4 regions of the Enterobacter sp. RHBSTW-00994 genome follow, and region 1 is predicted to be linked to each of the others. Evidence: predicted binding sites of a transcription regulator. Region 1 holds the regulator's gene; each other region holds the start of a gene.
What was found. The regulator PurR, encoded in region 1, represses purine synthesis genes. The targets are predictions, from matches to a motif close to CANGCAAACGTTTGCNTG.
Positions count from the first base shown of each region.

Region 2: a site for PurR is predicted at 2,812-2,829, ahead of purH (bifunctional phosphoribosylaminoimidazolecarboxamide formyltransferase/IMP cyclohydrolase). Genes of this name have one in related genera too.
Region 3: a site for PurR is predicted at 1,957-1,974, ahead of galS (HTH-type transcriptional regulator GalS). Genes of this name have one in related genera too.
Region 4: a site for PurR is predicted at 2,832-2,849, ahead of purE (5-(carboxyamino)imidazole ribonucleotide mutase). Genes of this name have one in related genera too.

Region 1 covers NZ_CP056199.1:2,030,865-2,039,037, forward strand. The annotation lists gene cfa (cyclopropane fatty acyl phospholipid synthase) at 1-1,020, opposite strand, end outside; gene punC (purine nucleoside transporter PunC) at 1,321-2,520, opposite strand; gene punR (DNA-binding transcriptional activator PunR) at 2,635-3,546, shown strand; gene purR (HTH-type transcriptional repressor PurR) at 3,565-4,590, opposite strand; gene HV346_RS09780 (YnhF family membrane protein) at 4,888-4,977, shown strand; gene HV346_RS09785 (hypothetical protein) at 4,979-5,143, opposite strand; gene HV346_RS09790 (MFS transporter) at 5,142-6,308, shown strand; gene sodB (superoxide dismutase [Fe]) at 6,346-6,927, opposite strand; gene HV346_RS09800 (C40 family peptidase) at 7,049-7,816, opposite strand; gene grxD (monothiol glutaredoxin 4) at 8,155-8,173, shown strand, end outside.
Region 2 covers NZ_CP056199.1:231,523-239,695, reverse strand. The annotation lists rRNA gene HV346_RS01135 (23S ribosomal RNA) at 1-445, opposite strand, end outside; tRNA gene HV346_RS01130 (tRNA-Glu) at 677-752, opposite strand; rRNA gene HV346_RS01125 (16S ribosomal RNA) at 838-2,377, opposite strand; gene purH (bifunctional phosphoribosylaminoimidazolecarboxamide formyltransferase/IMP cyclohydrolase) at 2,936-4,525, shown strand; gene purD (phosphoribosylamine--glycine ligase) at 4,541-5,833, shown strand; gene HV346_RS01110 (DUF1481 domain-containing protein) at 5,873-6,565, opposite strand; gene hupA (nucleoid-associated protein HU-alpha) at 6,577-6,849, opposite strand; gene HV346_RS01100 (YjaG family protein) at 7,036-7,626, opposite strand; gene nfi (deoxyribonuclease V) at 7,669-8,173, opposite strand, start outside.
Region 3 covers NZ_CP056199.1:3,161,063-3,169,235, reverse strand. The annotation lists gene folE (GTP cyclohydrolase I FolE) at 84-752, shown strand; gene yeiB (DUF418 domain-containing protein YeiB) at 770-1,927, shown strand; gene galS (HTH-type transcriptional regulator GalS) at 2,083-3,105, shown strand; gene mglB (galactose/glucose ABC transporter substrate-binding protein MglB) at 3,400-4,398, shown strand; gene mglA (galactose/methyl galactoside ABC transporter ATP-binding protein MglA) at 4,478-5,998, shown strand; gene mglC (galactose/methyl galactoside ABC transporter permease MglC) at 6,014-7,024, shown strand; gene HV346_RS15210 (glutamine synthetase family protein) at 7,073-8,173, opposite strand, start outside.
Region 4 covers NZ_CP056199.1:1,139,191-1,147,363, forward strand. The annotation lists gene mnmH (tRNA 2-selenouridine(34) synthase MnmH) at 1-993, opposite strand, end outside; gene purK (5-(carboxyamino)imidazole ribonucleotide synthase) at 1,189-2,256, opposite strand; gene purE (5-(carboxyamino)imidazole ribonucleotide mutase) at 2,253-2,762, opposite strand; gene HV346_RS05350 (hypothetical protein) at 2,935-3,120, opposite strand; gene HV346_RS05355 (YdgH/BhsA/McbA-like domain containing protein) at 3,191-3,400, opposite strand; gene lpxH (UDP-2,3-diacylglucosamine diphosphatase) at 3,552-4,274, opposite strand; gene ppiB (peptidylprolyl isomerase B) at 4,278-4,772, opposite strand; gene cysS (cysteine--tRNA ligase) at 4,947-6,332, shown strand; gene HV346_RS05375 (metal-dependent hydrolase) at 6,412-6,933, opposite strand; gene malI (Mal regulon transcriptional regulator MalI) at 7,006-8,022, opposite strand; gene HV346_RS05385 (PTS transporter subunit EIIC) at 8,107-8,173, opposite strand, start outside.

The DNA.
Region 1 (8,173 bases):
CGAATAGTTGTCAGAAATCTCAGACCATGAAGCCTGAAAACGAGCATGCCACGCCATTAACGTGGTGTCGTAGTCTGCGCCAAAGTTATGCCAGTCCTCCACAATAAAATGCGGTTCACTCGCATTAGCGATCTGGCGTACAGAAGGCAGGCAGCCATTCGGGAAAATGTATTTGTTGATCCACGGGTCGACATTATGGTCGGTCACTTTCGAGCCGATAGTGTGTAGCAAAAAAATACCGTCGGGTTTTAAGTTACGGTCAGCGACTGAAAAATAGGTTTTGTAATTTTTGGGCCCGACATGCTCAAACATCCCGACAGAAACAATGCGATCAAACTGGTCATTCAGCTCACGGTAATCCTGCAATAAAATCGTCACGTCAAGATCGCGACACCGTTCCTGTGCCATCTTCTGCTGTTCTGCTGAAATGGTCACACCAACGACGCTAACGCCGTAGTGTTGCGCCATATACTGTGCAAGACCGCCCCAGCCACAGCCGATATCGAGTACCCGCATGCCTGGCTGTAATTGCAGTTTTTCACAAATCAGGCGCAATTTTGCCTGTTGAGCTTCTTCCAGGGTCGTTGCGTCTTTCCAGTAACCGCATGAATATTGCATGAAGGGATCAAGCATGCGGCTAAAAAGGTCATTACCCAAATCGTAATGCTCTTTGCCGACGATCCATGCCCGTTTTTTACTTTGCAGATTGAACAGGCGGGCGGAGGCGACACGCAGTGTATCTTTCAGATGGTGGGGGAGTTGGTTCTCCAGCCCGGCACGTAAAACGCTACTAAAGAAAATATCCAGACGTTCACACTCCCACCAGCCATCCATATAGCTTTCACCGAGACCTAACGACCCCTCCTGCAATACGCGTTTAAAAAAATCGGGATGTTTTACCTGAGGGTCGGAGGCGGAAGACCCGTTAATCGTAATGCCCGCACGACCCAATAGTTCACTGACGATCCTGGACCAGTTGTCGTCCGGAATGCTGACTTCTTCTATGCACGATGAACTCATAGCTTCTCCATCACCTTGCTGTGATCAGAACCTTCAAACAGCGTAGACGCTTTTTCTGGTTTGTGAGAAATCTCACGGTATTACGCCCGCGAGGCTAGTATCCGACGTAGAACAGAGGAAGGGAGATAACCCTTGCCGAAAGGCCGTCCATGGTAAAACGGGAGCACTCCGGCTCCCGTTAACACATAATATTTATCGTATTTATATGAACCAAATTCAGTATAGGCCTCAAAAATGCGTCATTCAATAGAAAATTCTTAGCACCCTAATCACTGAAATGTAACATAATTCCTATCGCAACTATGCGTGGGAGGTCTCTGGCTGAGAATGACTATCCCGTTCATTCTGTGCAGACGACTGCATACGGTATCCGATAGCAGCCAGAACGACTGTAACAAGCATAACGCTGGTGGTGGTCAACAGCGGCGTGGCGATCAACGCAGAAACGACAAGACTTGCCAGGAAGCACAGGCCCAGTTGCAGAGTGTTCTGTAATGCGGCAGCGCTTCCCGTCGCTTGTGGGAATGGACGCAAGGCTTGCGCCACGACGATAGGATAAATTGCGCCATTTGCGATAGCCATTACGCAGAATGGGCTCAAAATTGCCGTCAGTGAAACGCCAGGGATAAAACCTACTGCCCAGGTACTTATGACGCTGAGTGCGAAAAGAGCCAATAGCCACGGTAGCATCTGCTGTCCTTGCCATTTTTGCAGCGCGGCGCGACACCCATATCCACCGACCAGGAAGGCGATCGTTTGTGGGACATAACTCAGGCCGATAGCCGCCGGACCGTAGCCCATCTCATGCAAAATAAACGGTGAACCAGTCAGCCACGCAAAAAAACTTGCTGAACAGGCAGCGTAAATCAGGACGTTACCGCGATATGCTTTGGTACGCAGTAAAGAGATAAACGTAATCGGTTTTGCATCCGGATGTGGTTTTTCCTTAGATGCAGGTTTCAGCGTTAAGGCAGGCAGCATCAGTATCAGGGTGATTGCAAACAACGTGGCGAAGATAGCCTGCCAGTCAAAATGCGCCAGGATCCAGCTTCCCAGCAAAGGTGCGAGGGCTGGAGAAAGCCCCACCAGTGGCATAATTGTGGCAAAGATACGATTGGTGCGTGACGCCGGATAGTGATCCGTTACCAGCGCTTGCCAGGTGACTGCTGCGGCACAGACACCGACCGCCTGAACGAAACGCAATACCAGCAACCAGGTGGCGTCACGTACCCACAACATCCCCAGACAACCCAAAGCAAAAATGGCTAACCCCAGTAACAGCACCGGTTTACGACCAAATCGGTCAGAGAGTGGTCCCCAAAGCAGTTGAGCAAACGCAAAGCCTGCAAGAAATAAACTCAGGCTGGCGCTAATGGCCGCGGCAGGTGTTTGTAAATCTTCCTGCATAGCAGCGAAAGCCGGTAAATACATATCGGTGGCCAAAAAACCCAGCACGCTTAAGCCGCCGAGCCACACTAAAAATCCTTTCCTGGGGTGCATTGTTTTTTTCTCCTGAGGAGGCAGGTGTACATTGGCGCTGAGTGTAGGGAGTGCAAAGCTGCTTGTGAAACGCTAATATTTGGCGAGTGCATTCAAATTTTTTGTAGGCAGAAAATGTGGTCAGATTATTCTTTGGAAGTGGTGGATGCTGTCGCCCGTAACGGCAGTTTCAGCGGTGCAGCTCAGGAGCTTCATCGGGTTCCATCAGCGATAAGCTATACGGTGCGTCAACTGGAGGAGTGGCTGGCAGTGCCGCTGTTTGAACGACGCCATCGCGATGTGGAGTTAACACCTGCAGGTGTATGGTTTTTGAAAGAAGGGCGTTCTGTTATCAAAAAAATGCAGATCACCCGTGAGCAGTGCCAGCAAATAGCGAACGGTTGGCGAGGGCATCTCTCCATTGCCGTCGACAATATCGTCAAACCCGAACGGACTCGGCAAATGATTGTCGATTTTTATCGCCATTTCTCTGATGTTGAGTTGCGGGTTTCACAGGAAGTATTCAACGGCGTCTGGGATGCTCTGGCGGATGGCAGGGTCGAAATGGCTATTGGCGCAACGCAGGCCATTCCTGTCGGGGGGCGCTATGCGTTTCGCGATATGGGAATGCTCAGCTGGACTTGTGTGGTGGCAAGTCACCACCCCCTGGCTGCAATGAAGGGGCCGCTGAGTGACGACACACTCCGTAACTGGCCTTCACTGGTGCGGGAAGATACGTCCCGTTCACTGCCGAAGCGTATTACCTGGTTGCTGGACAACCAAAGGCGTGTTGTTGCGCCTGACTGGGAATCCTCAGCAACATGTTTGTCGGCCGGGCTGTGTGTGGCGATGGTTCCCGTACACTTTGCGCGTCCAAAAATTGACAGCGGTGAGTGGGTTTCGCTGGAACTGGAGAACCCGTTCCCGGATGCAGCTTGTTGTCTTACCTGGCAGCAAAATGATATTTCGCCTGCGCTGGCCTGGCTACTGGAGTATCTGGGAGACAGTGAAACGATGAATAAAGAGTGGTTGAGGGAGCCGGATTAACCGGCTCCGAAAAGAGCATTAGCGACGATAGTCACGGAATGGGCCATCCGCAACAGAGCGACGCTCGATAAGCCGAGGGTGGACTTCAATTGTTTGCGATTCTTCGCGCTTGCTGACAATTCTGTCCATCAACATATTGAACGCTGTTTCACCAAGTGAATCTTTTGGCTGATGAATCGTGGTCAGTGCCGGTGTAAAGAAGCGAGCATTTCGCACATTGTCATACCCGATCACCGAAATATCCTGTGGTACGCGCAGACCAAGTTCATCGGCTGCACACAGTGCGCCCATCGCCATAATGTCGCCACCGCAGAATACAGCGGTTGGTCGGTGCGGCTGTGACACGATCTGCTGCATGGCGTGATAACCAGATTCAGGCTCAAAATCGCCCTGTACAATCCAGTTTTCCGGAACTGTGATCAGCGCTTCTTCCATCGCTTTCATAAATCCAGCCAGACGTCCCGCTCCAGTGTTGCGCTCCAGTGGACCCGGAATGACGCCAATATCGCGGTGGCCACGCTCAACCAGGTAGCGTCCCGCCATGTAACCACCTTCGAAGGCGTTATCATTCACTGAGTCGGTGAAATCAGCCCGGGTATCTCCCCAGTCCATCACAACCATAGGAATATGGCGATACTCTTCCAGCATGGAGAGCACGGACTCAGGGTATTCGGAACACATAACCAGCAGACCATCAACGCGCTTTTGCGCCATCATGGACAGGTAAGCGCGTTGTTTTTCAATGCTGTTCCATGCATTGCCCAGGATCAGCGTATAGCCTTTCTGGAAGCAATTTTTTTCTACTGCTTCAATAATCTCAGCAAAATAGGCTGCTTCACTACTGGTCGCCAGCAAACCAATGGATTTGGTGTGATTGACTTTCAGGCTGCGTGCAACGGCACTCGGCGAATAGTGTAGCTCTTTAATCGCTGCCCAGACCGCATTGCGTGTCTCTTCAGCAACAAAGCGCGTTTTGTTAATTACATGTGATACGGTTGTAGTGGAAACGTTTGCGCGTTTTGCCACGTCTTTTATTGTTGCCATTAAATGTCACTCCAGACCATATCCTAAGCTCCTGAAAAACTTGAAGGTAAACGTTTGCCTTCTCTCACCCTTATCACGCAATTATGAATCGCGACACGCCGGGAAAACGACACAGGACGTCAGGAGGGGGTCAATGGCCGGTACGCTAATAAATTTAGCGTGGAATTTTGTCTGATCTTGACCAAAAGGGGAAGAGCAAAAGTGGTTATCAGTTTAAATCCTGGAAGATTTTTGACGTAAACTGTGTAAAAATGAGCAAGCTCACTTTTCATGTGGGGATTAAAAGGGGAAAAATTGATGAGTACCGATCTTAAGTTTTCGTTAACGACCACCATTATTGTGCTGGGTTTGATTGTTGCCGCAGGTTTTACTGCCATTCTGCACTGATTTAAACGGGGGGAGAAACCTCTCCCTCCGAACCTTCCTCAATTGTTGCTTTTCCGCTAAATATCTTTTGCTGTTTTGCTAACTTTTCATTTTTTGTGATTGATGTCATGCTTTCCGCTTCTTTGTTCTGTGTCGAGAACCGACGCAGCATCCGGAGTTGACCCATGAAAATCAATTTTCCTCTGCTGGCCCTGGCGATTGGCGCCTTTGGGATTGGCACTACTGAGTTCTCCCCGATGGGGCTACTGCCGGTTATTGCCCGGGGTGTAGATGTTTCTATACCTGCGGCAGGCATGCTGATCAGTGCTTATGCCATTGGTGTAATGGTTGGCGCACCGTTAATGACGTTGCTGCTTTCGCATCGTGCTCGCCGTAATGCTCTGATTTTCCTGATGGCTATCTTTACGCTGGGAAATGTGCTTTCAGCCATTTCGCCGGATTACACCACGTTGATGCTGTCACGCATTCTGACGAGTCTTAACCATGGTGCATTCTTCGGCCTGGGCTCGGTTGTTGCTGCCAGTGTCGTGCCTAAACATAAACAGGCCAGCGCAGTGGCAACCATGTTTATGGGGCTGACGATCGCCAATATTGGTGGTGTGCCGGCGGCAACATGGCTGGGAGAGGTCATTGGCTGGCGGATGTCTTTCCTGGCAACGGCCGCGCTGGGTGTTGTGGCAATGGTCGCGCTCTTCTTCTCATTACCAAAAGGGAGCGCCGGCGAGCGTCCTGATGTCCGTAATGAACTGGCGGTATTGATGCGCCCTCAGGTGTTGTCGGCACTTCTGACCACCGTACTGGGTGCGGGGGCGATGTTTACGCTCTATACCTATATTTCGCCGGTACTGCACGACATTACCCATGCGACTCCCGTCTTTGTGACGGCTATGCTGGTGTTGATTGGCGTCGGATTTTCTCTGGGGAACTACCTGGGGGGAAAACTGGCCGATCGCTCCGTCAGTGGTACGCTGAAAGGGTTCTTAACCTTGCTGATTATCATTATGCTGGCGATCCCGTGGCTTGCGCGCAGTGAAGTCGGGGCTGCTGTCAGTATGGTTATCTGGGGCGCGGCAACGTTTGCGGTAGTCCCACCACTGCAAATGCGCGTCATGCGTGTGGCCAGCGAAGCACCGGGTCTGTCGTCTTCGGTAAATATCGGGGCGTTTAACCTGGGGAATGCTCTCGGGGCCGCCGCAGGTGGGGCGGTGATTTCAGGTGGCCTGGGCTACAGCTTTGTTCCTGTGATGGGGGCGATTATTGCTGCACTCGGGTTGTTGCTGGTGTTGATGTCAGGACGTAAACAACCTGAAACGGCTTGCGCCACAGATTAAATAAAAACGCAGAAGGGCGAACCCTTCTGCGTGTCTTTTATGCAGCGAAATTCTTCGCAACAAATTCCCAGTTAACCAGTGCCCAGAAATGCTCCAGGTAATTTGGACGGGCATTACGGTAATCGATGTAATATGCGTGTTCCCACACATCGACCGTCATCAGTGGTGTTGCTTTAGTGGTCAGTGGCGTGCCTGCGTTAGAGGTCGAAACGATAGCCAGCTTGCCATCAGCCTCTTTCACGAGCCAGGTCCAGCCAGAGCCAAAGTTTTTCACTGCGGCATCAGTAAACTTCGCTTTAAAATCTGCGAAGCTGCCAAATGTAGCATTAATAGCAGCAGCCAGTTCACCGGTAGGTTCTCCGCCCGCATTTGGAGCCAGGCAGTGCCAGTAAAACGTATGGTTCCACACCTGAGCCGCGTTATTGAACACGCCCCCTTCAGAACTGCGTACGATCTCTTCCAGCGTTTTGCCTTCGAAATCGGTGTCTTTGATCAGGTTATTCAGGTTGGTGACATACGTCTGGTGATGTTTGCCGTAATGGTATTCCAGGGTTTCCACAGAAATGTGTGGGGCCAGGGCGTCTTTTGCATACGGTAGTGCAGGTAATTCGAACGACATTGCTTCTCTCCTTATTATTTTGTTGCTGCCAATAACCATAAAGACAGCAGGGATAGAGTAGCAAATTGAAAGGGTATGCAAAAGAGGAACTTACCCTGCCACGGAGGTGGCAGGGCAGGGGTTAGCGGATGGTTTTTGGCGTCATCACACGGCGAGCGCCCACGTAGTGGCGTACCCAGTAATCTTCGCTCAGAGAGGTGATTTGAATGTCCTGGCCGCTACGTGGAGACTGGATGAATTTCCCGTTACCTACGTAAACGCCCACATGGTCGGCCATCCCACGCCCTTGGGTGCGGAAGAAGACCAGATCGCCGCTTTCGAGTTCGCCACGGTCGACAGGAGAGGCATCACGCAGGTGGTACATCTCGTTTGCAGTACGTGGGATACGGAATTTCACCAGGTCTTTGTAGGCGTAGTAGACAAGACCGCTGCAATCAAAACCGGTACGCGGTGATGTTCCGCCCCAGTGATAAGGCTTGCCAATTTGCCCCATCAGTTTATTCATGGCCGTTTTTTGTGCCTTTTGCACGCGTACCTTATGAACTTCAGCCACCTTCGTCACTTTGACGCATTTCGCTTTATGGCCTTTACGTGGCGTGCATTTTTCGGTCACAACCTTTGTCAGTACAGGAGTGGCTTTTCGGGTAGCGGAATGGGCAGTGCGAGTCGTTTTGGTTTTACTGGAGGCGGTATGCTTGGTTTGAGCGGTAGTTTTTTTCTTTTCGTTCTTACTGCTTGGTTTTTTCTTACGTTCTGTGGTTTTTGCCAGATGCGATTTTTGCACAGCAGAGTGCCGCGCCTGCTCGGAGGCGTTAGCCGCTGGCGTGAAAGCGAGTGTTGTAAACAGTAAAGCACAGAGCGTGATCGAGATTTTATTTATCCGCGCCACTGGGCAGTCCCCTGATAAATGCCGGTCATCAATAAGACCCGCGTATGATTTACAAAGCCCGTCGATTCTAATCTATAAAAACCCGAGAAGTTAATAGCATTTTTCAATCTAAAATCGTGTTTCGTTAGCAAGTGCAAAAAAATTCATCAATCTGTCGCACTATTGTTCACTCCCTAAGCAAAACCTTAGATTAAATAGGGTTAAGCTACATTTGGAATGCAACTTATACGCGTAACCGTTAAAATATATAGACGTGACAAAAATGTTATTTTCCGATGTCCGTCTGAACCGCTACAATGACAGACGAATGCCGTAACAGAAGTTAAAGGAAGCAAGACATGAGCACCACTATTGAAA
Region 2 (8,173 bases), 1.8 Mb from region 1:
CGGTCAGTCAGGAGTATTTAGCCTTGGAGGATGGTCCCCCCATATTCAGACAGGATACCACGTGTCCCGCCCTACTCTTCGAGTTCACACCAGATGCGTTTTTGTGTACGGGACTATCACCCTGTACCGCCGGACTTTCCAGACCGTTCCACTAACACACCTGCTGATTCAGACTCTGGGCTGCTCCCCGTTCGCTCGCCGCTACTGGGGGAATCTCGGTTGATTTCTTTTCCTCGGGGTACTTAGATGTTTCAGTTCCCCCGGTTCGCCTCGTTAACCTATGTATTCAGTTAACGATAGTGCAACGAATTGCACTGGGTTTCCCCATTCGGACATCGCCGGGTCAAAGGTTCATATCACCTCGCCGACGCTTTTCGCAGATTAGCACGTCCTTCATCGCCTCTGACTGCCAGGGCATCCACCGTGTACGCTTAGTCGCTTAACCTCACAACCCGAAGATGTTTCTTTCGATTCATCATCAAATTGCGAAAATTTGAGAGACTCGAACACACCTTCATCTGTTCTTATTACGGAGAACAGACACAGTGTGTCGTTTCAATTTTCAGCTTGATCCAGATTTTTAAAGAGCAAATATCTCAAACGTGACTCGCTGCTCACGCAACGGAATCAGTTTTGAGATATATCGGCAGGTGACTTTCACTCACAAACCAGCAAGTGGCGTCCCCTAGGGGATTCGAACCCCTGTTACCGCCGTGAAAGGGCGGTGTCCTGGGCCTCTAGACGAAGGGGACACTGAAGTCTCAATCGCAAGACGCCTTGCTATTTACTTTTCATCAGACAATCTGTGTGGACACTACAAAGGCAGGTTCTTTAAGGTAAGGAGGTGATCCAACCGCAGGTTCCCCTACGGTTACCTTGTTACGACTTCACCCCAGTCATGAATCACAAAGTGGTAAGCGCCCTCCCGAAGGTTAAGCTACCTACTTCTTTTGCAACCCACTCCCATGGTGTGACGGGCGGTGTGTACAAGGCCCGGGAACGTATTCACCGTAGCATTCTGATCTACGATTACTAGCGATTCCGACTTCATGGAGTCGAGTTGCAGACTCCAATCCGGACTACGACATACTTTATGAGGTCCGCTTGCTCTCGCGAGGTCGCTTCTCTTTGTATATGCCATTGTAGCACGTGTGTAGCCCTACTCGTAAGGGCCATGATGACTTGACGTCATCCCCACCTTCCTCCAGTTTATCACTGGCAGTCTCCTTTGAGTTCCCGGCCTAGCCGCTGGCAACAAAGGATAAGGGTTGCGCTCGTTGCGGGACTTAACCCAACATTTCACAACACGAGCTGACGACAGCCATGCAGCACCTGTCTCACGGTTCCCGAAGGCACTAAAGCATCTCTGCTAAATTCCGTGGATGTCAAGAGTAGGTAAGGTTCTTCGCGTTGCATCGAATTAAACCACATGCTCCACCGCTTGTGCGGGCCCCCGTCAATTCATTTGAGTTTTAACCTTGCGGCCGTACTCCCCAGGCGGTCGACTTAACGCGTTAGCTCCGGAAGCCACTCCTCAAGGGAACAACCTCCAAGTCGACATCGTTTACGGCGTGGACTACCAGGGTATCTAATCCTGTTTGCTCCCCACGCTTTCGCACCTGAGCGTCAGTCTTTGTCCAGGGGGCCGCCTTCGCCACCGGTATTCCTCCAGATCTCTACGCATTTCACCGCTACACCTGGAATTCTACCCCCCTCTACAAGACTCTAGCCTGCCAGTTTCGAATGCAGTTCCCAGGTTGAGCCCGGGGATTTCACATCCGACTTGACAGACCGCCTGCGTGCGCTTTACGCCCAGTAATTCCGATTAACGCTTGCACCCTCCGTATTACCGCGGCTGCTGGCACGGAGTTAGCCGGTGCTTCTTCTGCGGGTAACGTCAATCGCTGTGGTTATTAACCACAACGCCTTCCTCCCCGCTGAAAGTACTTTACAACCCGAAGGCCTTCTTCATACACGCGGCATGGCTGCATCAGGCTTGCGCCCATTGTGCAATATTCCCCACTGCTGCCTCCCGTAGGAGTCTGGACCGTGTCTCAGTTCCAGTGTGGCTGGTCATCCTCTCAGACCAGCTAGGGATCGTCGCCTAGGTGAGCCATTACCCCACCTACTAGCTAATCCCATCTGGGCACATCTGATGGCAAGAGGCCCGAAGGTCCCCCTCTTTGGTCTTGCGACATTATGCGGTATTAGCTACCGTTTCCAGTAGTTATCCCCCTCCATCAGGCAGTTTCCCAGACATTACTCACCCGTCCGCCGCTCGTCACCCGGGAGCAAGCTCCCTGTGTTACCGCCCGACTTGCATGTGTTAGGCCTGCCGCCAGCGTTCAATCTGAGCCATGATCAAACTCTTCAATTTAAGTTTGATGCTCGTGAATTAAACTTCGTAATGAATTACGTATGTTCACTCAGAGACTTGGTATTCATTTTTCGTCTTGCGACGTCAAGAATCCATGTCACTTTGAGTGCCCACACAGATTGTCTGATAAATTGTTAAAGAGCAGGTGCGACACGCTTTAGCGCTCTGTCGCGAGGTGGCGTATATTACGCTTTCCTCTTTCAGAGTCAACCCGTTATTTCAGGATTTTTCTCTTCAACCGACCGGGTTGTTTGTGAAGTGATTCACATCCGCCGTGTCGATGGAGGCGCATTATAGGGAGTTCTCATCAGGCCGCAACCCTTAAATTGCAGAAAAATGACTGACTGCTGCATTCCACAGCAAAACACCGCCTTATACCCTTTTGCTCACAGACTTATCCACAACCCGACGAAATTTTGAAAATTCGCGAGCACTACGCAAACGTTTTCGTTAAAATGCACGCGCAAAACAAGGATGCCCCGTTAGGGGTGTTAGATGAGTTTTTCGCGGAAAACTCATCTAACGCTCTCTGTAATCGTGAAATCCAGGGGATTTACCATGCAACAACGTCGTCCAGTCCGCCGCGCTTTGCTCAGTGTTTCTGATAAAGCTGGCATCATTGAATTCGCACAGGCACTTTCTGCACGTGGTGTAGAGCTGCTTTCCACTGGCGGTACAGCGCGCCTGTTAGCAGATAAAGGCCTGCCGGTAACCGAAGTGTCCGATTACACCGGTTTCCCGGAAATGATGGATGGACGCGTCAAGACTCTGCACCCGAAAGTTCACGGCGGTATTCTGGGTCGTCGCGGCCAGGATGATGGGATCATGAACCAGCACGGGATCGCACCAATCGATATGGTTGTTGTTAACCTTTACCCGTTCGCCCAGACGGTTGCCCGTGAAGGGTGCTCGCTGGAAGATGCCGTAGAGAATATTGATATCGGCGGCCCAACCATGGTTCGCTCCGCTGCCAAGAACCATAAAGATGTCGCGATTGTAGTAAAGAGCAGCGATTACGAAACCATTATTAAAGAGATGGATGCCAATGAAGGTTCTCTGACCCTCGACACCCGTTTCGATCTCGCCATTAAAGCGTTCGAACACACCGCGGCTTATGACAGCATGATTGCCAACTACTTCGGTAGCCTGGTTCCTGCTTACCACGGCGACAGCAACGAGCCTTCTGGTCGCTTCCCACGCACGCTGAACCTGAACTTCATTAAGAAGCAGGATATGCGTTACGGTGAGAACAGCCACCAGCAGGCAGCCTTCTATATAGAAGAAGAGGTAAAAGAAGCCTCTGTTGCGACAGCACAGCAAGTACAGGGCAAAGCCCTCTCTTATAACAACATTGCTGACACCGACGCGGCACTGGAATGCGTGAAAGAGTTCAGCGAACCCGCATGTGTTATCGTGAAACACGCAAACCCATGTGGCGTCGCGGTAAGCACCTCCATTCTGGACGCTTACGATCGCGCCTACAAAACCGACCCAACCTCAGCCTTCGGCGGCATTATTGCGTTCAACCGTGAACTGGATGCGGAAACAGCCCAGGCCATTATCTCCCGACAGTTTGTAGAAGTGATCATCGCCCCATCCGCAACTGAAGATGCGCTGAACATCACCTCCGCTAAACAGAACGTGCGTGTTCTGATTTGTGGCCAATGGGCTGAACGTGCTCCAGGCCTGGACTTCAAACGCGTCAACGGCGGCCTGCTGGTTCAGGACCGCGATCTGGGTATGGTCACTGCGGGTGATCTGCGCGTTGTTACCAAGCGCCAGCCAACCGAGCAGGAACTGCGTGATGCGCTGTTCTGCTGGAAAGTGGCGAAGTTCGTGAAATCCAACGCCATTGTTTATGCAAAAGAAAACATGACCATCGGGATAGGTGCAGGCCAGATGAGCCGCGTCTACTCCGCGAAAATTGCCGGCATTAAAGCAGGTGATGAAGGTCTGGAGGTGAAAGGCTCCGCCATGGCGTCTGATGCGTTCTTCCCGTTCCGTGATGGTATTGATGCTGCTGCAGCTGTCGGCATCACCTGCGTGATCCAGCCGGGTGGTTCTATTCGTGATGATGAAGTCATTGCTGCAGCCGACGAACACGGCATCGCAATGATCTTCACCGATATGCGTCACTTCCGCCATTAATCCACGGAGCAGACAATGAAAGTATTAGTAATTGGTAACGGCGGGCGTGAACATGCCCTGGCCTGGAAAGCTGCGCAGTCTCCGCGAGTAAAAACGGTTTTTGTTGCACCGGGTAATGCGGGTACAGCGCTGGAACCTGCTTTGCAGAACGTCGCTATTGGCGTAACCGATATTCCGGCACTGCTGAGCTTTGCCCAAAACGAGAAAATCGATCTGACCATCGTTGGCCCGGAAGCGCCGTTGGTGATTGGGGTGGTTGATGCATTCCGTGCTGCGGGCCTGAAAATCTTCGGCCCAACAGAAGGTGCTGCACAGCTGGAAGGCTCTAAAGCTTTTACCAAAGACTTCCTTGCACGCCATAAAATCCCAACGGGTGAATACCAGAACTTCACTGAGGTTGAACCGGCACTTGCCTATCTGCGTGAAAAAGGCGCGCCGATTGTGATCAAAGCAGACGGTCTGGCCGCAGGTAAAGGCGTGATCGTGGCAATGACGCTCCAGGAAGCCGAAGACGCTGTTCAGGATATGCTGGCCGGTAACGCCTTTGGCGATGCAGGCCATCGTATCGTGATCGAAGAGTTCCTGGACGGTGAAGAAGCCAGCTTTATCGTGATGGTCGACGGTGAACATGTCCTGCCGATGGCCACCAGTCAGGATCATAAGCGCGTTGGCGATGCCGATACCGGCCCGAACACGGGTGGCATGGGCGCATATTCTCCTGCTCCGGTCGTCACGGATGAAGTCCACCAGCGCACCATGGAACGTATCATTTGGCCAACCGTCAAAGGTATGGCGGCAGAAGGCAACACCTACACCGGTTTCCTCTACGCCGGGCTGATGATCGATAAGCAGGGTAATCCTAAGGTTATCGAGTTCAACTGCCGCTTTGGAGATCCAGAAACTCAACCGATTATGCTGCGCATGAAGTCCGACCTGGTGGATCTCTGCCTGGCTGCCTGCGACGGCAAGCTGGACGAGAAAACGTCAGAATGGGACGAACGCGCATCACTGGGTGTGGTGATTGCTGCTGGCGGTTATCCTGGCGACTACAACACGGGCAATGAGATCCACGGTTTGCCGCTGGAGGACGTTGAAGGTGGCAAGGTGTTCCATGCAGGAACGAAGCTCTCTGACGACGATCGTGTTCTGACCAACGGTGGGCGCGTGCTTTGCTCTACGGCGCTCGGGAATACCGTCGCGGAAGCACAGAAACGTGCGTATGCCTTAATGGCGGATATTCGCTGGGACGGCAGTTTTAGCCGACATGACATTGGCTATCGTGCCATTGCGCGTGAGCAAGGCGAGTAATACCCCTAACCCTCTCCCTCAAGGGAGGGGGGATTTACCTCAAAAACTTTTCTCTGTTGGTTGCCAGGTACAGAAATCTTCGTTCGCCACCAGCAGCAGTTGAGAACCTTCCGGCGCTTCAAGCCACGCCACACTCACCTCAACCGACGAATGACGTTGCCGTCGGACAATATGCTCCATCGCCCAGGACTCAAGATCTGGCTTCACTGTTTGTCCTTCACACGTGGTCACTATGCCATTTGCATGCCAGCGCCCCTGACGCAACATGACTCGTCCCTGACGCAGGGCATCACTGGTCTGGCGAATTTGCTCTGCCCGGTATCGGTATAACGCAATTTGATCGCTGGAGAGTTGCTGCTTTTGACCATGGGTTTCACGCTGCATGAAGCTCAGTTCACCGTGATCATCAAAACGCACGCGGACATGTTCTGGGGTCTTGCTGTAGATATTCAGTTCAATCAGCGAAAGGGTATCGCCCTGCCAGCGGTATTCTGAGGTGGACGTATTACCGGTATGCCACGGACTGAATACTGAGAGAAGGTGGACTTCACCGCCTGAGTCTTTACGCCAAATCCGCACTGCCCCCTGATTATCAGCGTATCCGCTGGCGGTAAACGGTGGCAGAGAAGAATCATGGCTACAGGCTGACAGCAACAGTACGCCCACCAGCACGCGAACACCGCGCCAGACAGACAAAAGGGGCGTTGCCGCCCCTTCGTTAAAACTGTTCACTGCCACGCGTCTTACTTAACAGCGTCTTTCAGTGCTTTACCAGAAACAAATGCCGGCACGTTAGCTGCGGCGATTTTGATTTCTTTACCGGTCTGCGGGTTGCGGCCAGTACGCTCAGCGCGGTGGTTCACTTTGAAGGTACCGAAACCAACCAGTTGTACAGCATCGCCTTCTTTCAGAGACTCAGTAATAGCAGCCAGGGTAGATTCCAGAGCAGCTTTAGCCTGCACTTTAGACAGATCAGCCTTGTCCGCAATTACATCAATCAGTTGAGTCTTGTTCATAAGTTATCCTTTCAATGTGTTTATCGCTTGCTAAGCATCGAGTGCGACGAAAATGCCAAAAAAGCACTCTCCTGCATACACGCACCGATAGCCACTTTTTTTCGCCCCCCAAATGTAGACCAGACGGGGGGCAGAAGGGAAGAGTCGAGGTGCGACAAAACAGGCGTTAAATCACGTTTTGTTGTCTCATTGGTTAAAAATTATACCAATATTGCTCTCGCCGGCCTCACGTAAGTCCGCACGCAGGCCTTTAATCAGTTCAATATCGCGTTCTTCGCAGTCTGCAAGAAGTCGGAATATTTCCCACTGAATATCCCATTCTTGCTCTACTGCCGGGTTTGCCCGGAGCTCTTCGTCGGTCATTTCGCGACCTTCTTGCGTCATTTCCAGCATTGCAACGCTGGTAATTGATGCCTTACTCACTTCGATTGCATGTTCCAGTGTTTCGCCGCTCAGACGCGAATGAATCAGCTCGCTGAGTGCTACGCACGCATCGATAGCCGGATAGACACCATACACATCATAGTCATCCGCTGCCGGGATCGCCTCTTCCAGCTTTTCCAGTTGGGAATCAAAGTTCACTTTTGCATCTTTGACCGTCAGCGTTTCCCAAATTAGATCGAGAATACGGCGATAAATCTGACCTTCACCAAACTCAGTCTGCTTGCAGAACATCGCATAGTTCGGGTACATGCGCTCACACAGGCAGGCCATAAACGTGACGTGCTGCCAGCTTTCCAGCTTCTCAAGGCGCAGATGAATCGGGTTTTGTAACATGATGATGTCTCAGAATCGGAAATTAGCGGCAGTTTACCTGAATCACCGCTGAATTTCCTGCCAACGAATAAATGTCGGACGCTCTGATGCAACCGCATCAGCCCAGCGCGTCGGCTCCGGTAAACGATAGTTTCGGGTACAACGCTGTACCCATGCCAGAGCGCTATCCATACCAACACGGTGACCGATGGAGACAAAAAGCGGATTACAGCGTGCTTTGCTCCGCCATACCCACGCCAGTTGTTCACCTTTATCGATAAGCGGGGCCAGTGCTCCTTGTTCGGTCGGAAGTGGTTCAACTGCACCACAGAGGCGTTTTTTCGCGACCCCAATAGTGGGGACATCCACCAGCAGGCCAAAGTGGCTGGCGACACCTAGCCGGCGCGGGTGGGAAATACCGTGACCATCAACAAAGACCAGATCGGGTTTTTGTGAAAGTTTCTCCCACGCAGCAAGCAACGCGGGGTATTCACGAAAAGAGAGGAAACCAGGAATGTAAGGCAGCATGGTGGCAATGCGTGCCACTTTGTACTCCACCAGCTCAAGT
Region 3 (8,173 bases), 1.1 Mb from region 1:
TTATGTGTGCTACCTCACGCACAATGAGCGCACACTTTTGCCACAACGAGGGCAAAAGACAGTCACACCTGCAGGAGACAAGAATGCCATCACTCAGTAAAGAAGCTGCCCTGGTCCATGAAGCCCTGGTGGCGCGCGGTCTCGAAACACCACTGCGTCCGCCAGTCAATGAAATTGACAATGAAACACGCAAGCGTCTGATTTCCGGGCATATGACCGAGATCATGCAACTGCTGAATCTCGATCTGAGCGATGACAGCTTGATGGAGACTCCGCACCGCATCGCCAAAATGTATGTTGACGAGATCTTCTCTGGTCTTGATTACGCTAACTTCCCGAAAATTACCGTTATCGAAAATAAGATGAAGGTCGATGAAATGGTGACGGTACGCGATATCACGCTGACCAGCACTTGCGAGCATCACTTTGTCACCATCGATGGCAAAGCGACCGTCGCCTACATCCCGAAAGAGACGGTGATTGGTTTGTCCAAGATTAACCGTATCGTCCAGTTCTTTGCCCAGCGTCCGCAGGTGCAGGAGCGTCTGACGCAGCAGATCCTGACAGCGCTGCAAACATTGTTAGGAACGAACAACGTGGCAGTGTCCATCGACGCGGTTCATTATTGTGTGAAAGCGCGCGGCGTTCGTGATGCCACCAGTGCGACCACCACGACCTCACTGGGCGGTCTGTTTAAATCAAGCCAGAACACCCGCCAGGAGTTCCTGCGCGCCGTGCGTCACCACAACTAATACACAGGGCAGGGTACATGGAGCGAAACGTCACGCTCGATTTTGTTCGCGGCGTCGCCATTCTCGGTATCCTGCTGCTAAATATCAGCGCCTTTGGCCTGCCGAAGGCTGCCTATCTTAATCCTGCGTGGTATGGCGACATTACCCGTCGTGATGCCTGGACCTGGGCTGTGCTCGATCTCTTCGCGCAGGTTAAATTCCTCACTCTCTTCGCCCTCTTGTTTGGCGCGGGTCTGCAAATGCTGCTTAAACGTGGCAAACGCTGGATCCAGTCGCGTCTGACGCTGTTGGTTATTCTCGGTTTTATCCACGGGTTGTTTTTCTGGGATGGCGACATTTTGCTGGCCTATGGGCTGGTGGGATTGATCTGCTGGCGAATGATCCGCGACGCCCACAATGTGAAAAGCCTGTTTAACACTGGCGTGATGTTGTATTTGATGGGCATTGCCGTTTTGCTTCTGCTGGGGATGATTTCAGGTGGAGCAACCAATCGTTCGTGGATCCCGGATGCGGCTAATCTCCAGTACGAGCAATTCTGGAAGTTCAAAGGGGGTGCAGAAGCGATCGGTAATCGCGCGGATATGCTGGGTGATAACCTCCTCGCGTTGGGTGCGCAGTATGGCTGGCAATTGGCGGGAATGATGTTGATGGGGGCTGCGTTGATGCGCACGGGTTGGCTGAAGGGCGAATTCAGTCTCCGGCATTACCGTTGGACAGGTGCAGGACTGGTTTTACTCGGTGTCCTGATCAATCTGCCTGCGATCGTGACGCAATGGTACATTCACTGGGACTATCGGTGGTGTGCATTTCTGCTTCAGGTTCCGCGTGAGCTGGGTGCACCGTTTCAGACTATCGGCTACGCGGCGTTGATTTATGGCTTCTGGCCGCAACTGTGTCGCTCCAGACTCGTGAGTGCAGTGGCGTGCGTGGGACGGATGGCGCTAAGCAATTACATTCTGCAAACGCTCATTTGCACGACACTGTTTTATCGTTTTGGCCTGTTTATGAAGTTCGACCGTCTTGGGCTACTGGCGTTTGTTATTCCGGTCTGGGCAGTCAATGTGGCGTTTTCCGTTATCTGGCTGCGCTATTTCCGCCAGGGGCCACTGGAGTGGGTATGGCGACAATTAACCATACATGCTTCAGGTGTATCATTGAGTAATACATCCAGATAACGATCTGGATCACAATCATTAACAAAACGGATGTAACCGTTTTCATCAGTGTGACCTTCTTCACGTAGTCCCCTCTCTCTCGCTGCCAAAATAGCCACCTTGCTAAACACAGGGGGTGTCTGTGAGTTGCTGCAATCCTTTGAAGGATGGTGAACATGATCACCATTCGTGACGTCGCCCGCCAGGCGGGCGTTTCTGTTGCTACTGTCTCCCGCGTGCTGAACAACAGCGCGCTGGTTAGCCCTGAAACCCGTGAAACAGTGATGAAAGCCGTCACGCAACTGGGATACCGACCTAACGCCAATGCGCAGGCATTAGCTACTCAGGTGAGCGACACCATTGGCGTGGTGGTAATGGACGTATCGGATGCCTTTTTTGGTGCGCTGGTGAAGGCTGTCGATGTTGTTGCCCAGCAGCATCAAAAATATGTCTTGATCGGTAACAGCTATCATGAGGCTGAAAAAGAGCGTCATGCCATTGAAGTACTGATTCGTCAACGCTGTAACGCTCTGATTGTTCACTCAAAAGCGTTAAGTGATGAAGAGCTGGCCGGGTTTATGGAACAGATCCCAGGTATGGTATTGATCAACCGAATCGTCCCTGGCTATGCCCATCGTTGTGTTGGGTTGGACAACGTGAGTGGTGCGATGATGGCAACACGCATGCTCATTAATAATGGTCATCAGCGTATCGGTTATCTGGCTTCCAGCCACTCTATTGAAGACGAAGATATGCGTCGTGAAGGGTGGCAAAATGCGTTGAAAGAGCACGGCATTGTGCCCCTTGAGAGCTGGGTTGGCACGGGGACGCCGGATATGCAAGGGGGAGAAGCGGCAATGGTCGAGTTGCTTGGTCGAAATCTCCAGCTTTCGGCGGTCTTTACCTATAACGATAACATGGCCGCAGGCGCGCTAACGGCGTTGAAAGACAATGGGATTGCTGTGCCACAGCATCTGTCGTTGATTGGTTTTGACGATATCCCGATTGCCCGTTACACCGATCCGCAACTGACTACAGTGAGATACCCCATTGCCTCGATGGCGAAACTGGCAACAGAGCTGGCGTTACAGGGCGCAGCAGGGCTGCAGGATCCTAACGCAACACACTGTTTCATGCCGACTTTAGTACGACGTCACTCAGTTTCTATTCGGCAAATTGTGGCTCCGATCACTAACTGATTACATAGGGTGATGTAACCGTTTTCAATCTGTGAGTAAATTCACAGTATCTTAACAATGCGCTGACTATGATGTCAGCGTTTTAGGAGCTGAAACGCTATGTAACGGTGATTAATCACTTTCACTATAGCCAGGCAGCCACAAACAACCAATAAAACGCATTTCTGGAGCGTTACCGAACACGGAAGATAGAAATTTTATAAGTGAACTTCGGCTGACAGAAACGTTTTATTAACATCTGCCCGCCGACCGTTATTCACAAGAACTACCCTGCATAAAAAAACCGGAGATACCATGAATAAGAAGGTGTTGACTCTGTCTGCTGTTATGGCAAGCATGCTTTTTGGTGCAGCAGCGCACGCTGCGGAAACCCGTATTGGTGTGACTATCTATAAATACGACGACAACTTCATGTCTGTTGTGCGTAAAGCTATCGAGAAAGATGCTAAGGCAGCGCCAGACGTTCAGCTGCTGATGAACGACTCCCAGAACGACCAGTCCAAACAAAACGATCAGATCGACGTTTTGCTGGCGAAAGGTGTGAAAGCACTGGCTATCAACCTGGTTGACCCGGCTGCGGCAGGTACGGTAATCGAGAAAGCGCGTGGGCAGAATGTGCCAATTGTGTTCTTCAACAAAGAACCTTCTCGCAAAGCGCTGGACAGCTACGACAAAGCCTTCTATGTGGGTACTGATTCCAAAGAATCCGGTATTATCCAGGGCGATCTGATTGCCAAACACTGGGCCGCTAACCCGAACTGGGATCTGAATAAAGATGGTCAGATTCAGTTTGTTCTGCTGAAAGGTGAACCAGGCCATCCGGATGCTGAAGCACGTACCACCTACGTGATCAAAGAGCTGAATGATAAAGGTTTGAAAACGCAGCAACTGGCGTTAGATACCGCAATGTGGGATACCGCTCAGGCAAAAGATAAGATGGATGCATGGTTGTCTGGCCCGAATGCGAACAAAATCGAAGTGGTTATCGCCAACAACGATGCGATGGCAATGGGTGCGGTTGAAGCGCTGAAAGCGCACAACAAATCCTCCATTCCGGTATTTGGTGTGGATGCATTACCAGAAGCACTGGCACTGGTTAAATCTGGCGCGATGGCCGGTACGGTGCTGAACGATGCCAACAACCAGGCAAAAGCAAGCTTCGATCTGGCTAAAAACCTGGCTGAAGGTAAAGGTGCGGCTGATGGCACTAACTGGAAAATCGAAAATAAAATCGTTCGCGTACCTTATGTGGGCGTAGACCAGTCAAACCTGGCTGAGTTTATCGGTAAATAAGTGATTTGAAATGTCTCCACTGGGCGCAATTCGTTGCGCCCTTTTATAACGCGATATGCGAGGCCAACAAGGTATAATTATGGTCAGCACAAATACTCAGTCGTCCGGTGAATTCTTGTTAGAAATGAGTGGTGTCAACAAGTCTTTTCCCGGCGTTAAGGCACTCGATAATGTGAATTTAAACGTCCGCCCGCATTCCATTCATGCATTAATGGGTGAGAACGGCGCAGGTAAATCAACATTATTAAAATGTCTTTTTGGGATCTATCAAAAAGATTCTGGCAGTATTCTTTTTCAGGGGAAAGAGATCGATTTCCATTCAGCTAAAGAAGCACTGGAAAATGGTATCTCAATGGTTCATCAGGAATTGAACCTGGTACTGCAACGTTCGGTAATGGACAATATGTGGTTGGGGCGATATCCAACCAAAGGTGTATTTGTCGATCAGGATAAAATGTATCGCGACACCAAAGCCATTTTCGATGAGCTGGATATTGATATTGATCCGCGTGCACGCGTAGGAACATTATCTGTTTCCCAAATGCAGATGATCGAAATTGCGAAAGCCTTCTCCTATGATGCCAAAATCGTCATCATGGATGAGCCGACATCATCATTGACGGAAAAAGAGGTTAACCACCTTTTCACTATTATCCGTAAATTGAAAGATCGCGGCTGCGGTATTGTTTATATCTCGCATAAAATGGAAGAGATCTTCCAGTTGTGTGATGAAATCACGATTTTGCGTGACGGTCAGTGGATTGCCACTCAGCCTCTGGAAGGGCTGGATATGGATAAGATCATCGCCATGATGGTTGGCCGTTCACTGAACCAGCGTTTCCCGGACAGAGAAAACAAACCCGGTGAAGTGATCCTTGAGGTGCGCAACCTGACATCCCTGCGCCAGCCCTCGATTCGCGATATCTCTTTCGACCTGCATAAAGGCGAAATTCTGGGGATCGCCGGACTGGTTGGGGCAAAACGTACGGATATCGTGGAAACATTGTTTGGTATCCGTGAGAAATCCGGTGGGACGATCACGCTGCACGGTAAACAGATTAACAACCATAATGCCAACGAGGCCATTAATCATGGTTTTGCGCTGGTGACCGAAGAGCGTCGCTCAACGGGTATTTATGCTTATCTGGATATTAACTTTAACTCGTTAATTTCTAATATTCGCAACTACAAAAGTAAAATTGGCCTGTTGGATAATTCGCGTATGAAGAGTGATACCCAGTGGGTTATTGACTCGATGCGGGTTAAAACACCGGGTCACCGTACTCAAATCGGTTCACTTTCTGGTGGTAACCAGCAGAAAGTTATTATCGGTCGTTGGTTATTAACCCAGCCAGAAATTCTCATGCTGGACGAGCCTACCCGTGGTATCGATGTTGGTGCAAAATTTGAAATTTATCAGTTGATCGCTGAACTGGCTAAAAAGAATAAAGGGATTATTATTATTTCTTCCGAAATGCCGGAATTGTTAGGGATCACAGACCGTATTCTGGTTATGAGCAATGGTCTCGTTGCCGGTATTGTTGACACCAAAACGACAACGCAAAATGAAATTTTGCGTCTTGCGTCTTTGCACCTTTAAGATCAGGGGCTCCTTATGAGTGCGTTAAATAAAAAAAGTTTTCTCACTTATCTGAAAGACGGCGGTATTTACGTTGTTCTTTTAGTGTTGCTGGCCATTATTATTATCCAGGACCCCACGTTCTTAAGTTTACTGAACTTAAGTAACATTCTGACGCAGTCCTCCGTGCGTATTATCATCGCATTAGGTGTTGCGGGACTTATCGTCACACAGGGTACTGACCTGTCAGCAGGACGTCAGGTGGGATTGGCGGCTGTTGTGGCGGCAACCCTGCTACAGTCGATGGAAAACGCCAACAAGGTCTTCCCAGAAATGGCTACCATGCCGATTATCCTGGTGGTCTTGATCGTGTGTGCTGTTGGCGCAGTAATTGGTCTTATTAACGGTATTATCATCGCTTACCTGAATGTTACGCCGTTTATTACCACACTGGGCACGATGATTATCGTTTACGGTATCAACTCCCTTTACTATGACTTCGTGGGTGCATCTCCGATTTCAGGTTTCGACAGTGGCTTCTCGACCTTTACGCAGGGCTTTGTCGCGCTGGGCAGCTTCCGCTTGTCTTACATCACCTTCTACGCGTTGATTGCGGTAGGCTTTGTCTGGATCCTGTGGAACAAAACCCGCTTCGGTAAAAACATCTTTGCTATCGGTGGCAACCCGGAAGCGGCGAAAGTCTCTGGTGTTAACGTTGCGCTGAACCTGTTGATGATTTATGCCTTGTCTGGCGTGTTTTACGCATTCGGTGGGATGCTGGAGGCGGGCCGTATAGGCTCTGCAACCAACAACCTTGGGTTCATGTACGAACTGGATGCGATTGCAGCGTGTGTGGTCGGCGGGGTTTCCTTTAGCGGTGGCGTAGGAACGGTTATCGGTGTGGTAACAGGTGTCATCATCTTTACCGTTATCAACTACGGTCTGACCTACATCGGTGTGAACCCTTACTGGCAGTACATCATTAAAGGGGCGATCATCATCTTCGCCGTAGCGCTGGATTCTCTGAAATACGCGCGCAAGAAATAATCTCTGCTTGCCTTATCAGGCCCGCTCATTGAGCGGGCTGTTTTATTTTTAACGTACCAGAGCAGATTCCTGCTCGGTGACAATGCTTTCAAACCACGCCAGCTCAGATAACTTACAGGCAATCCATTGCTGCGAGAATGCCTCTCCCAGGCTCGCAGTGAGATACTCACTCTGCGCAAACTGCTCAATGGCCTGATGCTGAAACAAAGGCAGAACGGGTTCGGCCTGTTGAGGTTCAGATAAGTCGCGCTCGTCAACGTTCTCCAGTCCATACAGCATGCCGGTAAGCGCCGTCGCTACCACCAGATAAGGATTTGCATCCGCACCCGCGAGGCGATATTCAATGCGTCGGTTACCTTCATCAGAACATGGGATACGGAGTGCCGCTGAGCGGTTGTTGTATCCCCAGGAGTTGAATAGCGGCTCATTCAGATTTTTGCGCAGACGGCGAAAGGCGTTAACACCGGGGGCAAGAATGGCGACAGAAGCAGGCATGAGCGCCAACTGACCAGCAAGACACAGACGCACCATGCTGTTCAGGTCATCCGCTGGCGAGGCAAAGACGTTCTCCCTGTGAAGATCGTTCAGGCTGAAATGGAAATGCAGGCCGCTGCCGGATTGATGGCTGTAAGGTTTTGCCATAAAGGTTGCCTGGAGACCCTGTTTCTCCGCGACGAAGCGGGTCAGGCGGCGCAGGGCGAGTATGTTATCGCAAATCTCAACGACACGGTGGCTGTGTTTCAGGTTGAGTTCAAACTGGCACGGTTCGGCTTCGGCTACAATCCCGGTGAGCGGAATACGTTGTATTTGAGCAAGTTGCTCCAGTTCGTCGAAAAGTGCCGCATGGCTTGTCGAGGCGTCCATATGAAAACAACCCTGACCACGTTCATCTTCAGGATGTTGACTGGTCAGGTAGAATTCGATTTCAGGGGCGACAACCGGATACAGTCCATGTTGATGAAAGCGAGCCAGTACATTCTGCAAAATAACCCGTGGCTCAAGCTGACAGGGCTGATTTTCGTTCTCTTGCATGGTCAACATGATTTGCGCGGTATGGTGAGGGTCAAGAGGTGAGGGGTGAAGCGTACCCGCAACGGGTAAACAGAGTCTGTCGGGTTCATCCTGAAGCGTGAGACAGGCCGACTGTGG
Region 4 (8,173 bases), 890 kb from region 1:
ACGGTACATCGGGTCGTAATAGTCATTGAGCAGTGGCGCAAGCCAGGCATAGTGCGCCTCGGTACGGCCTGTGCGCTGCTGCTCGATGAGTGCGTCGTCTAGCCGTGCGCTCAGGTCAGCAAAACGCTGTAGCCCCAGGCGGCGGCGAATGGCAAACAGGCCGTGATGCAGGTAGTCGCTATACGCTGTCCAGCCAGCCTCTTCGCCATATGCGGAGGAAAATGCCTGCCACATGCGTTCGAAATACTCTTCACGCAGGCGTTCAAGGCGGATGTCGAACGGGTCTTCCACCACGACGATTGATGACTGCACCATGCGATCGCGCAAACACTCTGGCAGATGGTTAGAACCAATCATCCGGCCTTCATCTTCCAGCACCCAGCGTGCAGCATCTTTTTTTAACAGCGCCACTGCCAGCTGGTTTTCAAAACTCGCCTGCGACAGTTGCGGTGTCAGGGTGCGGCCAAACGACGAGCCCCGGTGATGGGCCAGCCCTTCCAGATCGATGCCGTCAACATGTTGCTTCACCAGCAGGGTTTTACCGCTACCGGTACAACCGCCAATCAGCACCATGGGTTTTTGCGTTTGCTCCTGCGTTACCTGAATGGCGGCCTGACGCAGGGCCTTATAACCTCCTGCAATCAGCGGGTAATGCACACCGGCTTCTTTCAGCCATGCCTGGGTAATATGCGAACGCTGACCGCCCCGTGCGCAGCAGAGATATCCGTCAGGATTCGCCAGACAGGCATCGCGCCAGGCGCTGATTCTGCTCTCACGGAGTTCCCCCTGAACCAGACTGTGGCCGAGAGCGAGGGCTGCTTCTGGTCCCTGGCGTTTATAGCATGTACCCACGGCGGCACGCTCGTCGTCGTTCATTAAGGGCAGATTGATTGCAGCGGGCATCGCACCCTGCGTAAATTCGATCGGCGCGCGAACGTCGATTAAAGGGGTATCGGATGCGAGGATCGCGCGATAGTCCGTTCCATCGTTCATGGTTCTTCCAGAAGAAAACTGAGCAACAATGGGCGGGAATTTTACGCCGGGGAAGGGGAAGATCAACTTACCCGTCATAATTCACGTTTCAAATGCGTTGGCTGCGCTCGTTCACCCCAGTCACGTATTTATTACGTTCCTGGGGAGCCACTCGCTTGTCGCCTTACTGAAACGCGAATTATGAGGGTAAGCGAACTATTTAAGCTTTGATTGAGCCCAGACAATACCGCTGGCGTACTCTGGCGGCAGCAGCGGGATAATGGCTTCCAGCGTAGCGCTCAGACGACCCGTGTCGATATCGTTCAGATTAAGGTGACCCACTTTCCGGCCTGGACGTACCTCTTTGTCGTACCAGTGCAGGTGTACCAGCGGTAACTTGAGCCAGTCATAATTCAGATCGGTTCCAATCAGGTTAATCATCACTGAGGGGCTATTTACCACCGGCTGTGGCAGCGGCAGGTCAGTAATGGCGCGCAGATGCAGCTCAAACTGACTGATGGATGCGCCATTTTGCGTCCAGTGGCCGCTGTTGTGTACACGTGGCGCCAGTTCGTTGATCAGCAGACCGGCGGGAGTGATAAAGCACTCCATTGCCATGACACCGACGTAACCCAGCTCATGCATGATGGCAGAGAGCATCTCTTCTGCCTGCGTTTGCTGTGCCGCATTGGCTTGCGGGAAGGCAACGCTGGTGCGCAGAATACCGTCCTGATGCAGGTTATGGGTCAGCGGATAGAACACGGTGCTGCCATCGTGGGCGCGCGCGCCTACCAGAGACACCTCGCCGCTAAAGTTGATGCCTTGCTCAACGATGCACTCGCCGTAGCAGTCGTCCGGGAGTTCGGCGGTTTCGTTCTCGCGTAAACGCCATTGACCGCGACCGTCATAGCCACCGACACGGCGCTTTACGATCGCCAGCTTGCCCAGCATGGCAAAAACGTCATTCCAGTCACTTTTGTCAGCCAGCAATTGCCACGGTGCGGTTGCCAGGCCTAATTTGTCGAACAGCTGCTTTTGCGTCAGACGGTCGGCAATGATTGGGAAGACATCGCGGTTAACGAAGGCATTGTGGCGTGCCAGTTCACGCGTCAGGGCGGTTTCCGGCCAGCGCTCGATCTCGGCGGTGATCACGCTTTGCTGAAAGGGAACGGCTTCGGGTTCGGCATCCAGTCCGACAGGCCAGACGGTAATGCCCAGTGGTTCACCGGCCTGACGTAGCATACGGCCGAGCTGGCCGTTACCGAGGACGCAAACCTGTTTCATGCCGCACCTCGTGGATCCGGGTTATCCAGCACGTCATCGGTCTGGGCTTTACGCCAGTCCAGCAGACGCTGATGCAATGCTTTGTCGCGCGTGGCGAGGATTTGGGCCGCCAGTAGGGCGGAGTTTGCCGCACCCGCTTTACCAATGGCCAGCGTACCAACCGGGATCCCGCGTGGCATCTGAACGATGGAGTAAAGGCTATCAACACCGCTTAATGCAGCGCTCTGCACGGGAACACCCAATACCGGAACCAGTGTTTTGGCGGCAATCATGCCTGGCAGGTGTGCTGCACCGCCAGCACCGGCAATGATCACTTCGTAGCCGTTCGCTTCTGCACTTTCGGCAAAGCTGAACAGCTTGTCAGGTGTACGGTGTGCGGAAACCACTTCAACGTGGTGAGGAACATCCAGGATTTCGAAGATTTCGGCGGCGAACTGCATGGTAGCCCAGTCGCTTTTGGACCCCATCACGATGGCGACACGCGCCGGATTATTGCGGGAAGACATGCGTCTTAAAACTCCTGTGGTGCGAAACACACTGCGTTGAGGGCACAGAGAATAGCATGTAATACAGGCAAGGAAAACGGTTGCGCGGTGAATGTTAGGGCGGAGTTGTCTTCTTTCCAATATAAAACTGACCGCAGTTGGGCGGTCAGTTCGGCTTGGGCTTATGCGGTTTTTACAGGAGATTGCCTGCAGTCAGGCTCTCTTTTTCGAAGGCGCGACTGACATCAATATGGTTCTGCACTGTGGTGTCAATATTCGAGCCTGCTTCAGGGGTAGAGAAGCGATGCTCTGCCGCTATCGCGCCAGTGGACAGGACTGCGGTCAGAAGCAGGGTGCTCACGATGCTGATGTTTTTCATTTTCCGTTCCTTACTCATCGTATTGTCGCTGTCGCGGGTCTGTTTACTGGCGGCACGGCAATCAGGCGTCTTATTTAGTCAGTTCTGCAGTCATGTGAACACGGTTGTTGAACTGGGCACTGGTGATTTTGTAAGACGCACCTTGTTCAGCAGCCTGGGCCGCAATTTTCGCTTCTGCACGGTCAAGCGTTGAGCCAGTCGCGCTGACGCTTTGAGCGAAAGAACCGAAAGAGATCAGAGAAAGAGTGGCAACTGCAACGAAAGTTTTGATGGATTTCATGGTCGTATTCCTTAAGTGTTTTGTCTGTGTTAGGGCCGTGTTGCCCTGATGTGATAAATAATAAGCCGACCACGGGGTGATTAAAATCGAAACAATTTGCGGATGTTATTCAGAAAAATAGAATGATTATTGACGGGGATGTGAAGCCGGTTTAGAACGGAAAGGCGATCAACTCAACGCCGTCTGGCGAGACTTTTACCATCGAGCCTTCGTTGTGCCAGGCACCTAACACGACACGGTGGGCTGGTTCGCCATTCGTTGTCAGAGTGTGTACATCTGGTCGATGGGTATGGCCGTGGATCAGCCACTGAACATGGTGTTTTTCCATTACGTCGACAACGGCCTGAGCATTCACATCCATTATCGCCATCGATTTGCTGCTGTTGGAGGCTTTGCTGCCTGCGCGCATTTTGGCGGCGATACGGTTACGAATAAACAGCGGCAGGGCCAGGAACAGCGTTTGGATCCACGGGGTATGGACTTTGGCGCGAAACGCCTGGTAGCCGGTATCGTCGGTGCAGAGTGTATCACCATGCATGATCAGTACCTTGCGGCCATAGAGGTCGAGCACCTGCTCTTCCGGCAGTAATGTCATACCGCTTTCACGGGCGTAGCGTGTGCCGATCAGAAAATCACGGTTACCGTGAATGAAGTAGCAAGGGACACCGGAATCGACCAGTGCTTTGATGGCGGCAGCCATTTCACGGTGGAGAGGATTGGGATCATCGTCGCCGATCCAGGCTTCAAACAGGTCGCCCAGAATATAGAGTGCGTCGGCGGTTTGCGCTTCACCGCGCAAAAAACGCAGAAAACCGGCGGTGATCGCCGGTTCTTCTGTTTGCAGATGCAAATCTGCAATAAAGAGTGTCGCCACGAATTACTCGCTGACGGTCACGCTTGTAATCACAACGTCTTCTTTAGGAACGTCCTGGTGCATACCGCTGCGGCCAGTAGAAACGCTTTTGATCTTATCAACAACGTCCATACCTTCAACCACTTCTGCGAATACGCAATAGCCCCAACCCTGCAGGCTTTCGCCAGAGAAGTTCAGGAAGTCGTTGTCAGCCACGTTGATGAAGAACTGTGCGGTTGCAGAGTGCGGCGCCTGAGTACGCGCCATTGCCAGCGTACCACGGGTGTTTTTCAGGCCGTTGTTCGCTTCGTTTTTGATCGCTTCTTTGGTTTCTTTCTGGTTCATGCCCGGTTCGAAACCGCCACCCTGGATCATAAAGCCGTTGATCACACGGTGGAAAATTGTGTTGTTGTAGAAACCTTCGCGGCAGTAGTCCAGGAAGTTTTTAACTGTTTCAGGCGCTTTGTCATCAAAGGTTTTGATTACGATATCGCCATGATTAGTGTGGAAAGTAACCATTTTTGCATCCTGTTCCGTTATTGTGGTGCGTCGACCCGTGTTCGAGTCACATATAGGGGCTTGTTATAGCATAACCACAGGATGCGATCACCTTGCATTGTGTGCTGCTTCAGGTTTGAATTACGGGTAGAATACCCGGTTTTCGTCCACACACGTGTTTACATGGAATCTTCGATGTTAAAAATCTTTAATACAATGACGCGCCAAAAAGAGGAATTTAAACCTATCCATGCCGGGGAAGTTGGCATGTACGTGTGTGGTATTACGGTTTACGATCTCTGTCATATCGGCCATGGCCGTACCTTTGTTGCCTTTGACGTTGTTTCGCGCTACCTGCGTTTCCTGGGCTACAACCTGAAGTACGTCCGCAATATCACCGATATCGACGACAAAATCATTAAGCGTGCTAATGAAAACGGCGAAAGCTTTGTCGCGCTGGTGGATCGTATGATCGTGGAAATGCACAACGATTTTGATGCGTTAAATATTCTGCGCCCGGACAGTGAACCGCGTGCGACCCACCATATTCACGAAATTATCGACATCACCGAAAAGCTGATTGAACGTGGTCATGCCTATGTTGCAGATAACGGCGACGTGATGTTCTCCGTGCCGACCGATCCGGCGTATGGCCAGTTATCCCGTCAGGATCTGGATCAACTGCAGGCCGGTGCGCGTGTCGATGTGGTCGACGTGAAACGTAATCCGATGGACTTTGTCCTGTGGAAGATGTCCAAAGAGGGCGAACCAAGCTGGCCATCCCCGTGGGGTGAAGGGCGTCCAGGCTGGCACATCGAGTGTTCTGCGATGAACTGCAAACAGCTGGGTAAACATTTCGATATTCACGGTGGCGGCTCTGACCTGATGTTCCCGCACCACGAAAACGAAATCGCGCAGTCTACCTGTGCCCACGGTGGCGAGTACGTTAACTACTGGATGCACTCCGGAATGGTGATGGTTGACCGTGAGAAGATGTCCAAATCGCTGGATAACTTCTTTACCGTGCGTGACGTGCTGAAATATTACGATGCGGAAACGGTGCGTTATTTCCTGATGTCTGGTCACTACCGTAGCCAGTTGAACTACAGCGAAGAGAACCTGAAGCAGGCACGCTCCGCTCTGGAGCGCCTCTACACTGCGCTGCGCGGTACGGATAAATCGGCTGCACCGGCGGGTGGCGAGGTCTTTGAAGCGAGGTTTGTGGAGGTGATGAATGATGATTTCAATACCCCGGAAGCCTACTCCGTATTGTTCGACATGGCGCGTGAAGTAAACCGTCTGAAGTCTGAAGATATGGCGGCGGCAAACGCGCTGGCCTCTCATCTGCGTAAGCTTTCTGCCGTTCTGGGTCTACTGGAGCAGGAGCCGGACGTGTTCCTGCAAAGCGGTGCTCAGGCGGATGAGGGTGAAGTCGCGGAGATCGAAGCCCTGATTAAGGCACGTCTGGAAGCGCGTCAGGCGAAAGACTGGGCGGCGGCAGATGCGGCGCGTAACCGTCTGACTGAGATGGGCATTATTCTGGAAGACGGCCCGCAGGGAACCACCTGGCGTCGTAAGTAATTTTCCCCTCATCCTGACCCTCTCTCTTTGGGGGAGGGGGCAAATACGAAAAACGGCAACCTGAGTTGCCGTTTTGCTTTTATCTCCGCTTCCACCATAACAGCCCCATCAACACGCCCCCCGGCAGCCAGACCCACAGTAATTCAGAGATAATCACTTGATGCCCGTACGGCGTGGCATAACGCGACAGGGCAAATGGCGCGACTTTAATCACCTGCCACGGCGCGAAGAACCGTTCATCTGACCACGGCCAAAGCCAGCCGACCCCTTTGCCGCCTGTCGTCACCGAATCGAGTAAGCTGTGAGAGAGCAGTGAGACCGTCAAAAACAGCCAGCAGCGCATTAGCCCGGCTCTGAACCACCGTCGACCGACCAGGACACAGAGAATTGGCACGATGAACGCAAACAACAACGAATGCGTAAACCCGCGATGGCCGAAAATATTGCCGTAGGCCACACCGAATTTAAACGCCAGAACATCGGCATCCGGCAGCATGGCAAGGACAATTCCGGCAAAAAGTAAACGAGGAGGGATCACTTTAGTGCCCAGGCCTAAGCCCAGACAAAGTGGTACAGCGGCGTGGGTGATAATGGTCGGCATCGTAATAATCCATGGTAAATCATGGAAATATAGCAGTTAATCGGCCTGGGTAACGCGTAGCTAAATCTGAAATTATGCGGATTCCCGTGCGATAAGCTGCCCGGAAAGCGTAATTCGCTGGGTTTGCAGTTCTGGCTCTTTCAGTTTACGAATCATCAGCCCGGCAGCCTGGCGGCCGGTCTCTTCACTGGCTGAAGAGACGTAGGTGAACGACGGAGAGGTGAGATTAACATGCAGCATATCTTCAAAGCCCACCAGTGCGACCTGTTGCGTTAAAAACACATCTTTCCCGACGGTGCGCCCCACATGATGGATCCCGGAAATGGAGCCGATCATCGCATCTGGTGAATGGCAAAGCAGGGCGGTGATGGTGTTGTTTTTCTCCAGCAACTGACGTGTCGCCAAACCTGCAGCCTGGGTGTCGTCGCTACAGGCCGGGGCTGACTCTTCACGATTAACCAGGCCGTATTGTGCCATTGCGCTACGAAAACCGAGCAGGCGCTGTTCGCGAATAAGGCAGCCTTCACGTCCACCAATGTAGGCAATATTGCGGTGACCGCGTTCAATAAGGTAACGGGTTGCCAGGCTTGCGGCCTGGCGGTTATCACGCATCACCAGATTGCAGGGCTCATTCAGCAGGGACTGTGAGACGGCAACCAGAGGTAACGGGCATTCACGGATTTGTGCGGGTAGAGAGGATGTGCGCGTATCCGAGGCCAGATAAATGACGCCAGCCACCCCTTGCTGTTTAAACGAGAGCAGGCAGCGTTCAAGATGTTCGTGGTCGTTAAGCGGTTGACCGAGAAAAACCATAAACCCTTGTTTTTCTAGCTCCTGCACGATGCTTGCCATCACCTTAATGGAGAAGCTGTCGCTGAAATCACGCAGGATAAGGCCGATAAGATTGGAGGTATTGGCGCGAAGATTCGCGGCGGCGACGTTGTGAACATACCCGAGCGTATTGATGGCAGCATGGACTTTCTCAATGGTCGCTTCTGAGATTTTCCCTTTCTGGCGGAGTACCAGCGATACGGTAGATACCGATACGCCAGCCTGCTTTGCGACATCAATAATGCTGACTTTCTTCAAAACCGCTCCCTGAAATTTACCGATTATCAGCCAGATAAGACAACGTCTCCCAGAGTACAGGAGACGTGTCAGTCCGGCATCTTATTATTTGCCGATCATGGTGGACATGGTTTGGGCGATAAACTGTGCTCTGGCTCCAAATATTACCTGG